One region of the Shewanella vaxholmensis genome, then DNA from elsewhere that is predicted to be linked to it. Evidence: riboswitches for the same ligand, from Rfam matches in the RefSeq annotation. Region 1 holds a riboswitch; the other holds the start of a gene.
What was found. A riboswitch is a leader RNA that binds a small molecule or an ion and turns the genes downstream of it on or off. The one in region 1 is predicted to bind lysine.

Region 1 (4,784 bases):
TCAATCCTGTTGCTAATGCGAGTGTCGCTTAGCGGGCAATTAGCCTTCTAAGTTACCGCAAAAGCGATAGCCTTCACCGTGAATAGTCGCGATGATTTCTGGCGTATCTGGCAAGCTTTCAAAATGCTTACGAATACGACGGATAGTCACGTCTACAGTACGATCGTGTGGCTTAAGTTCACGGCCAGTCATTTTCATCAGTAGATCGGCACGAGTCAAAATTTTGCCTGGGTTTTCAACAAAGTGCAGCATAGCGCGGAATTCGCTACGTGGCAGTTTGTAAGACTCACCCTGCGGGCTCACTAATGAACGGCTGTTGATCTCTAAGCTCCAATCGTTGAAGCGATAGTATTCTACTGAGCTCTTTTCTTCGACTTCGGCACCAGCGCTGTTGACGCGAGTCAGAAGGTTACGAGCACGAATCGTCAATTCACGTGGGTTGAACGGCTTGGTAATATAATCGTCCGCGCCAATTTCAAGTCCAAGGATTTTGTCGACTTCGTTGTCACGACCTGTCAGGAAGATCAGACCGATGTTGTTGATTTCACGTAGTTCACGTGCCAACAACAGGCCATTCTTGCCTGGCAAGTTAATGTCCATAACGACCAAGTTAATTTTGTTTTCCTGCATAGCCTTATGCATTTCTGCGCCATCATTGGCCTCAGTTACCACATACCCTTCTGCCTCGAAAATACTTCTCAGCGTGTTACGGGTAACGGCTTCATCTTCAACGATCAGAATGTGCGGATTTTGCATATTATTTACCTAAATTTTAATCAGTTTATACTAACCAATAAGAGCAACTTACTTCGGGCTCTTATATTCATAAAAGCGTTGATACTTCCTTGAACTGCTTTGTGCTCAAAAGGAAAATCTTTACGGTGACATCTATATCTGGATGTAGATTAAGTGCACGTTTAAGTGTAATACGAGAAAACGTAATCAGTACCAACTTCGATAAGCAATAGTTAGAATAAGTTCCTTAACTATTGTTTTTTTTAAATGTTTAAAAGACAAATCAAATGTAGAACACATTTTAAACAGATGCCCGGTCAGTTCACGTTACTTAAAGCGATATATGTAACAAACTGTATTGAACGATAAGCATCTTGCTCAATCTGTTTCAACTCACCAGTACGTACATTGTACTCGTTTTAGTCATTTGTTAACAAATGAAATGTTAACAAATTTTAGGTGAGTCGGGGTTTTTACCATGATATTTACTTTAGCTATTGATTAGTATAACTAATGTATTTGCCATTCCTGTGAGCCAGTTCACGCCTCTTTGGATTTTACAATCACTCTGCTACACTAGCTTGGGTTCATTTTTCGATTAGACTACCAATGGACAATACGACTCAAGATTTGTGGCAATGTTACCAAGCGCCGTTATTTTTGCTGACTCAAGCATTATCCTGTGATTTTTCCTTTGCTGTTATTACCGCTCATAATCCCGCTTCAAAGCTGCTTTCTCCCAGTCAAAACCGTTTACTCGATCGCCAACTTCTCCGTGAAATTGAATTACTCGGCAGTCCCTATCGTGCTTTAGTGGGCGCGGCGCCGGATTTATCCCACATGGAAAAAAGCTGGGCCGTGTTTATCGATAGAACGATGGCGCTGCAATTGGGGAAGAAATTTAATCAATACGCGATTTATGTGGTCGAACAAGGGGATGTTAGCTTAGTGCCTTGCACCTTGGCCGGACATGATGAAGTGTGTTTAGGCAAATTTAGTGATTATGTGCAGCTGGTATACGAGTTACCCGATTTAAGCACTTAGTTGTTTTAAAAAGATTTTATTTAAATTATTCATTTGTTATGAAATTAGCATTGACTTCATTAGGGGTTTATTGCTACTTTTTTCGTCCCTTTCCCTAGGAAAGGAACAGAAGAGGAGCGTTAACTAGGTAGTCGGTCAGAGGAGCACAAACTCCAGCGATGACTGATGAGGGAGATTAACGCCGAGGCATAGATATGGTTGCTGCATGTTTATGTCGGTCGCTCAGGCTGAATCCTGACGATTGTCACCTGTAATTGGTGGAGAGCTTCTGGTGACGATTGCTGTTTCCCTTCTTTTGGGGTGCGTTATCATTGAGCACCAGGCTCTTCGAACGAAGTTAGTTCGGAGTGTGATCATGTTAGTTAATCAATATTTTATTCAATCTGCGTTTATTTCTTGCCCTACGTGTTTCACGGAGGTGCGCTAATGTCCCTCGTTGTCGCAAAATTTGGTGGCACCTCAGTCGCCGACTATAACGCTATGAATCGCTGTGCCGACATAGTGTTAGCTAATCCTCATTGCCGTTTAGTCGTGGTCAGCGCATCGAGTGGCGTGACCAATCTGTTAGTGGAATTGACTCAAGAATCCATCAACGACGATGGTCGATTACAGCGATTAAAACAAATTGCCCAAATTCAATACGCGATTTTAGATAAGCTCGGTCGTCCTAACGATGTGGCCGCCGCATTAGATAAATTATTGAGTCGCATGTCAGTATTGAGTGACGCGCTCGCATCACAACGCAGCAAAGCGACCATGGATGAGTTGTTGTCCCTCGGTGAGCAATGTTCTTCGGCGTTGTTTTCAGCAGTCATCCGCGAGAAAGGTGTTAACTCCAGCGCCTTCGATGTACGCCGAGTATTACGTACCGACAGCCACTTTGGCCGCGCGGAACCTCAGGTTGAGCAGATTGCGACTTTAGCTCGTGATTATCTTCAGCCACTATTAGCGGAACAAGTGATTGTCACACAAGGCTTTATCGGTGCCGATGAAGCAGGTCAAACGACCACATTAGGCCGCGGTGGTAGTGATTATTCTGCTGCGCTGTTAGCCGAAGCGCTACGCGCCTCAGCGGTCGAGATTTGGACCGATGTCGCAGGGATTTATACAACCGATCCTCGCCTTGCGCCCAATGCCTTTCCGATTGCCGAGATCAGCTTTAATGAAGCCGCCGAGATGGCGACCTTTGGTGCCAAGGTATTGCATCCTGCGACCATTCTTCCTGCTGTTCGTCAACAAATTCAAGTGTTTGTGGGTTCAAGTAAAGAGCCTGAAAAGGGCGGGACTTGGATCCGTCATCAAGTGGAAGATGCGCCCGTATTCCGCGCTGTGGCTTTGCGCCGCGACCAAACCCTGTTAAATCTTCACAGCTTGCAAATGTTGCATGCACAGGGCTTTTTAGCGGAAACCTTTGCGACATTGGCGCGACATAAGATCAGTGTGGATTTAATTACCACCTCAGAAGTGAACGTGTCTCTAACCCTCGATAAAACTGGCTCAGATTCAAGTGGCCAAGGTTTGTTGAGTGAGGCATTGTTGCAAGAATTATCACAGCATTGCCGGGTGCGCGTCGAAGACGGTTTGGCCTTAGTGGCGATTATCGGTAACCGCATCGCGACCACGCCAGGTATTTGTCGCCGTGTGTTTGAAGTGTTAGAACCACACAATGTGCGGATGATTTGCCAAGGCGCCAGCCCACATAATCTGTGTGTGTTAGTGGCAGAATCGGAAGCGGCGCAAGTGGTGAAATCGCTGCATCAAAATCTGTTCGAAGGCGCTTAATATGCTGCCGACAACATCGTCTCTGCAAATTGGCGAGCTTGCCGCAGGGCAAGCGCTTACCTTGCCTATTTACCATTTTAAGCCGAGCGACGATAAGGCGACTGGCCCCAAAGTGTATATTCAGGCCAATGTCCACGGCGCTGAAGTGCAAGGTAATGCGGTGATTTATCAGTTGATGAAGCAGCTCGAACACTGTGACATCCGCGGCGAAATCACCTTAGTGCCGCTTGCCAATCCTCTTGGGATCAACCAAAAAAGTGGTGAGTTTACCCTTGGCCGATTTGATCCTATTACGGGGGCGAATTGGAATCGTGAGTATTTGAATCAGGCTATCGATTTGCCGACTTGGTATAGCGAACATGCCAAGCTGAGTGATAGCGAGCTGATCCAAGCTTATCGTAGTACTTTGGTTGAAGCTTGTCAGCAAAAGTTGCGGCATGAATGGGGCATTACAACCGGGCATAGGCTTGCGGTTAATCTGCAGATTATGGCCCACGGCGCGGATATAGTGCTCGATCTACATACGGGTCCTAAATCCTGTAAGCATTTGTATTGTCCTGAATATGACTTAGCTGCCGCGCAGTTTTTGTCGATCCCTTATACGCTTGTTATCCCCAACACCTTTGGTGGTGCTATGGATGAGGCGGCGTTTTGTCCTTGGTGGCAATTAAGTGATTTTGCAAAAGCGCAGGGGCGAGATTTAGCCGTTGCTGTGTCAGCGTTAACCTTGGAGTTGGCGAGCCAAGAGCGCGTCTGTCTTGAGGATGCGTTGGTTGATGCCCAAGGGATTTTGGCGTATTTGAGCCACCGCGGCGTGATCGCTGAAACTGTTGCGCCCGCTAAAATGCAGCGCTTTGGTTGTTACCTTAAGGACTATAAAAAGTATCACGCGCCAAGTTCAGGGTTAGTGGAATACCTCGCGCCAGTGGGTGAACCATTGACTGCGGGACAGCCCTTAGTGAATTTACTGCGAATGGATTTATACGGTACAGTGGATGAGCTAAAGACGCTCAGTTTGCCCCAGGACTGTGTGCCGATTTTGCACTTTGCTTCGGCGTCTGTGCACCAAGGAACAGAGCTTTATAAAGTCATGACTCATGTGTTTGAGTTGCCGACGACATAATCGCCCGCTTAGAGCATAAGCATTAGCTCATAACATTCAGCTTATAAGAATGAACGAAAACAACGCCAATCCTAATCGATTGGCGTTGTTGTTTTTAAGG
Region 2 (4,784 bases), on a different contig from region 1:
TCCCCGGTGGTTACTCGGCAAGTTATTACGCGTATATGTGGAGTGAGATTTTAGCGGCGGATGCCTTTGCCTATGTGCAAACCCAAGGCGGGCTCAATCGTGAAATCGGCATGAAGTACCGCAAAACCATTCGTGAAGTGGGCAACAGTATTGCACCAATGGAAGCCTACAAAAATTTCCGTGGACAAGAACCAACCACGCAAGGATTACTTAAACGCCGCGGGCTAGATGGCAATATTTAAATTGATGCTAACAAGCTAATTTCACTCAATTGAATGCCTTTAGGCGATAGATCTTCAGCCAACAATTTGTTGGCTGTTTTTTTTAGTTATTCTTATCACCGCTATGTTTAAGACCAATCACCTTAAATATCTAACCAATTCAGAGCATCAGTGACATTTGAATCCAAGACGCACTGACTTAAATCGCCATATCCTTTTAAGTCAATGCAACACGTAAAGAGTGTGCCTTTAAGGCAAATAAAGAGCGGTTCAAAAGCGATTTATCCCTTTAATAATCAGATAGATAATCAACATTATTGATATAACACAACCCGATTACGTCCCGCTGCTTTGGCAGCATACATAGCCTCATCTGCAAATTGAAATAATCGCTGTGCATCCGTTCTCTGCTGTGGATAAATGACGGCCACCCCAACGCTAACAGTGATCGTAAACTCACGCTCTGTAAAACGAAAAACACTCGCAGACAAGTTTTGGCGAACCGTTTCAGCTAACGCCAACGCTTTTTCCTCAGTTGCATTAGGCAATAGAATCACAAACTCTTCACCGCCATAGCGTGCAACCTTTATATTATCCTCGATTAATCTATTTAAACTGAGACCAATTTGGCTTAAACAGTGATCACCAGTCAAATGTCCATAAGAGTCATTGATCATTTTAAAATGGTCAATATCGACAAGAAGTAAGCCATAGCTTTGACGAGACTCTACTGCCTGCTGGATCTCTTGTTCAAAAATCTGATTGAAACTACGCTGATTCATTAAACCCGTTAAGTCATCGGTACGAGCCAATTCGGCGAGCTTAGCCGAGTAGTCTTTTAACAAATACGCCTGATGAAACAAAGACCAATATTCCCTATGGTGCATCATAGCGATCCTATAAACAGGTACTGTAGAGGCCCATAGCAAACAGGCAATATACACATTATCACTCCCCTGTTTGGCAAAATAAGCAATCGAAATGGGCAAAATATAGCTAATGAGGTAAATGCGTAATTGCACTTTATCGATACAGAGATTCAGGCTAATAAAGGCATATAAAATGCCAAAAATAACCATAATGAAATGACCCATAGACTCAAACTCTGGATGGTAGACAATAAAAGCAGTCACTCCACTCCAAGTGGCACTATTGGCTAACAATCCCACATAAAGCCTTAAACGATTGGTATGCGGATCTTTCTTAGATTTCACATAAAAATCATATACAAAACTCAAACGAATTACGCCAGATGACGCCAAGAATGCAAAGCATACCCACATCAATTCCCAAGGAATAATATTGCCTAATAGCACATTGTAAGGAATAACAATACAGCTCCAGCAGGCAACATAAATGAGGGCACCAGTAAACATGCGCCAAGTGATATCCCGATTGAACTCAATAAGTGCATCCTGCTGGTAGTCATCATGATTTTTAGGTCGCACACTTATCCTTTACTATTCATAACCCGTTTCATTATAGATGAAAAAAGGCACAAACCTTAGCTTGTGCCTTAATGCTTATGCATTCGCAATGTTACAAAACTCTAGATTCAAAATACTGGTATTGCGCCTACATGTTTAAAATAAAAATAGTCGTAACTTACGTGTTAAACACTTTTAGACTTAATTTTCAGCACAATAACACTGAGCACAAATACTAGCGCACACGCGACTAAACCCGCAGAGACTGATTCAGTAAATCCAAGTACGACATAACCCGTTAAGCTAATAAACGCCGCAATCAATGCATACGGTAGCTGAGTGACCACATGGTCGATATGGTGACAACTCGCGCCCGTAGACGACAAAATCGTGGTATCGGAAATCGGTGAACAGTGATCGCCAAATACCGCGCCCGCCAGCACAGAGGCAAGCATAGGTAACATCATGCCAGTGTGACTTCCCATCGCCATATCCGCAGCAATCGGCAACATGATACCGAACGTGCCCCAGCTAGTACCGGTTGAGAACGCAGTAATACCCGCTAACACAAACATAAGCGCTGGCAAAAACGCGAACGGAATATTACCCGTCGCGAGACTCGCCATAAACTTACCAGTTTCGAGCTGGCCAATCACGCCTGCGATAGTCCAAGCAAATAACAGGATATAAATCGCTGGCAGCATAGAGCGAGCGCCCTGCACTATGCCTTTGACTATCATTGATTTCTCAACACCTTGGACTAAATTCAATATCAGCGAAATAGCTAAACCGATTAATGCACCAAAGAAAAGGGATGAACTGACATCGGTTTTCTCAAACGCTGAAATAATATTAAATTCAATCCCTTCAGCGGCAAGTACTTGAGCGCCACTGTTGATCATAAAATACAGGGTCGCAAATACCAATACTGTAATAGGCAAGAATAAACCTAAGATCTTACCGGTTTCGGCTTCAGGTAAATCCGCATTCGCCCCAGGCGGTAATCCTTTTGACTCATCGTATAAATTACCACGTTGGGCATTGAGTTCATGCTCGCGCATTGGCCCAACATCTAATCCCATAAAGACAACGAAAAGTAATAATAACAAGGAGAAGATTGCGTAGAAGTTCATTGGTATCATTTGAATAAAAATACTCAAATGGCCCGTATCAGCAAAACCATGGGCCGTTAATATTCCACCAATAAGTGCAATAATATACGCGCCCCAACTTGATACTGGTGAAATAACGCACACAGGTGCCGCAGTAGAATCTAATAAATAAGCTAACTTAGCGCGGGAAATATAATAACGGTCGGTAACAGGTCTAGCGACCGAACCTACGACTAAGCTATTGAAATAGTCGTCAATAAAAACCACACAACCTAAAAACATGGTTAATAGTTTAGCGTCACGTTTATTACGTATATGTAAACGCGCCCAATCGGCAAAAGCCCGCGCGCTGCCACTGACAGTAATTAACGCTGTGATCATTCCCAGTACAATTAAGAAACCGAGAATATATAAGTTCCACGAATTAAGGCCTTCGCCCGTCCAAAAAAGTCCTTTAACGCCATTAAATACAAATTCACCCGTCGCTACAGGTGAAAATTGATTGAGCAATAAAGCACCAATTAAAATACCTAACCCCAAAGAAAGCAGTACACGGCGAGTTAAGATCGCCAACACAATAGCCACCGCAGGCGGCAGCAAGGAAAGTGCCGAATCGGCATAATTCATAACAGTCATTGATTATTATCTTCGTTAAATACGAATGGAGGGCGACTGAACTGGTGGGGAAAGGCAATAGATACCCAAGGTCACCTGTCCTATCAGTAGCGCTCCATAGTAACTATTTCCAATATCCGTATCGGAAAATACTATGGCAGTGTTGCACCTATTAGGTACAACCCCAGCAGTTGATCGTGATAAATCAAACCACTTCGGCACCAAATCCTTTCGCAATCGATCAACGGAATCACCCTACTGATCACTACTAATATTTGGCGCGCCTCTACTTCTAAGAACGCCCGTACGCGGGCGTGAGGCACATAAAAACATAAGCGGCTTAGCAGATGCTACCGCAAAGCCACTTAATGTGACCTAGATCACAGATTAAATCAACCGAGACTTGTGATCAGCTCAGGAACCGCCTCAAATAAGTCCGCAACTAAGCCATAATCTGCAACTTGGAAAATAGGCGCTTCCGCGTCTTTGTTAATAGCAACGATGACTTTTGCGTCTTTCATGCCCGCTAAATGTTGAATCGCGCCAGAAATCCCCACGGCAATATACAAGTTAGGCGCAACGATTTTACCGGTTTGACCGACTTGTAAATCGTTAGGCACAAAGCCAGCGTCAACTGCCGCGCGTGATGCGCCAACCGCAGCACCAAGCTTGTCAGCAAGTTGTTCTAACATGCCGAAGTTTTCACCACTGCCCATACCACGGCCGCCAGAAACGATAATGCCAGCATTACCTAATTCTGGACGGGCTGATACCGTCAAGGATTGAGAAACAAACTGAGTTCTCGCTTCAAACACTTTATCGAGTGTCGTCACAGCCGCGCGGTTACCTTCTGGTGCAGCATCAAAGGCACTGGCGCGTACTGTCATCACTTTGATGGCATCATGGCTTTGCACTGTCGCTAAGGCGTTACCCGCATACACAGGGCGCACAAAAGTGTCCGCACTGACGACGGTAATGACTTCAGAGATTTGCGCAACATCTAATAATGCTGCCACACGCGGAAGCGTGTCCTTACCTAAGCTCGAAGCAGAAGCCAGAATGTGGCCATAGTTTGGCGCTAAGTCCACCAGCAATTTGGCAAAATTTTCCGCTAAATGCGCTTCATACACGCTGGCATCGGCAACAAGCACTTGGCTAACGCCTTGTAGCGCTTGTGCAGCTTGGACAACCGCACCACATTGGTGACCCGCAACCAGTACATGCACTTCATCGCCAATGGCGCGGGCGGCAGTGACGATTTTTGCCGTATCGAGTTTCAGTGCGGCATTATCATGTTCAGCTAATACTAAAATGGCCATTTAGATCACCTTCGCTTCATTTTTTAACTTTTCAACTAGCTCAGCTACCGACGCTACCATAATGCCTGCTTTACGTTCTGCTGGCGGAGT

Region 2: it holds a riboswitch for lysine, as region 1 does, so the genes downstream of both, Q4Q46_RS03715 (Na+/H+ antiporter NhaC family protein) here and lysC (lysine-sensitive aspartokinase 3) in region 1, are expected to answer to the same signal.

What each region holds. Positions count from the first base shown of each region.
Region 1 covers NZ_JAUOEV010000010.1:127,231-132,014, reverse strand. Annotated here, with positions in the region: gene arcA (two-component system response regulator ArcA) at 40-756, opposite strand; gene Q4Q46_RS10955 (DUF3293 domain-containing protein) at 1,345-1,779, shown strand; lysine riboswitch at 1,881-2,055, shown strand; gene lysC (lysine-sensitive aspartokinase 3) at 2,206-3,561, shown strand; gene Q4Q46_RS10945 (succinylglutamate desuccinylase/aspartoacylase family protein) at 3,563-4,684, shown strand.
Region 2 covers NZ_JAUOEV010000003.1:24,864-29,647, forward strand. Annotated here, with positions in the region: gene Q4Q46_RS03705 (M3 family metallopeptidase) at 1-242, shown strand, start outside; gene Q4Q46_RS03710 (GGDEF domain-containing protein) at 536-1,669, opposite strand; gene Q4Q46_RS03715 (Na+/H+ antiporter NhaC family protein) at 1,834-3,396, opposite strand; lysine riboswitch at 3,476-3,672, opposite strand; gene Q4Q46_RS03720 (electron transfer flavoprotein subunit alpha/FixB family protein) at 3,768-4,694, opposite strand; gene Q4Q46_RS03725 (electron transfer flavoprotein subunit beta/FixA family protein) at 4,695-4,784, opposite strand, start outside.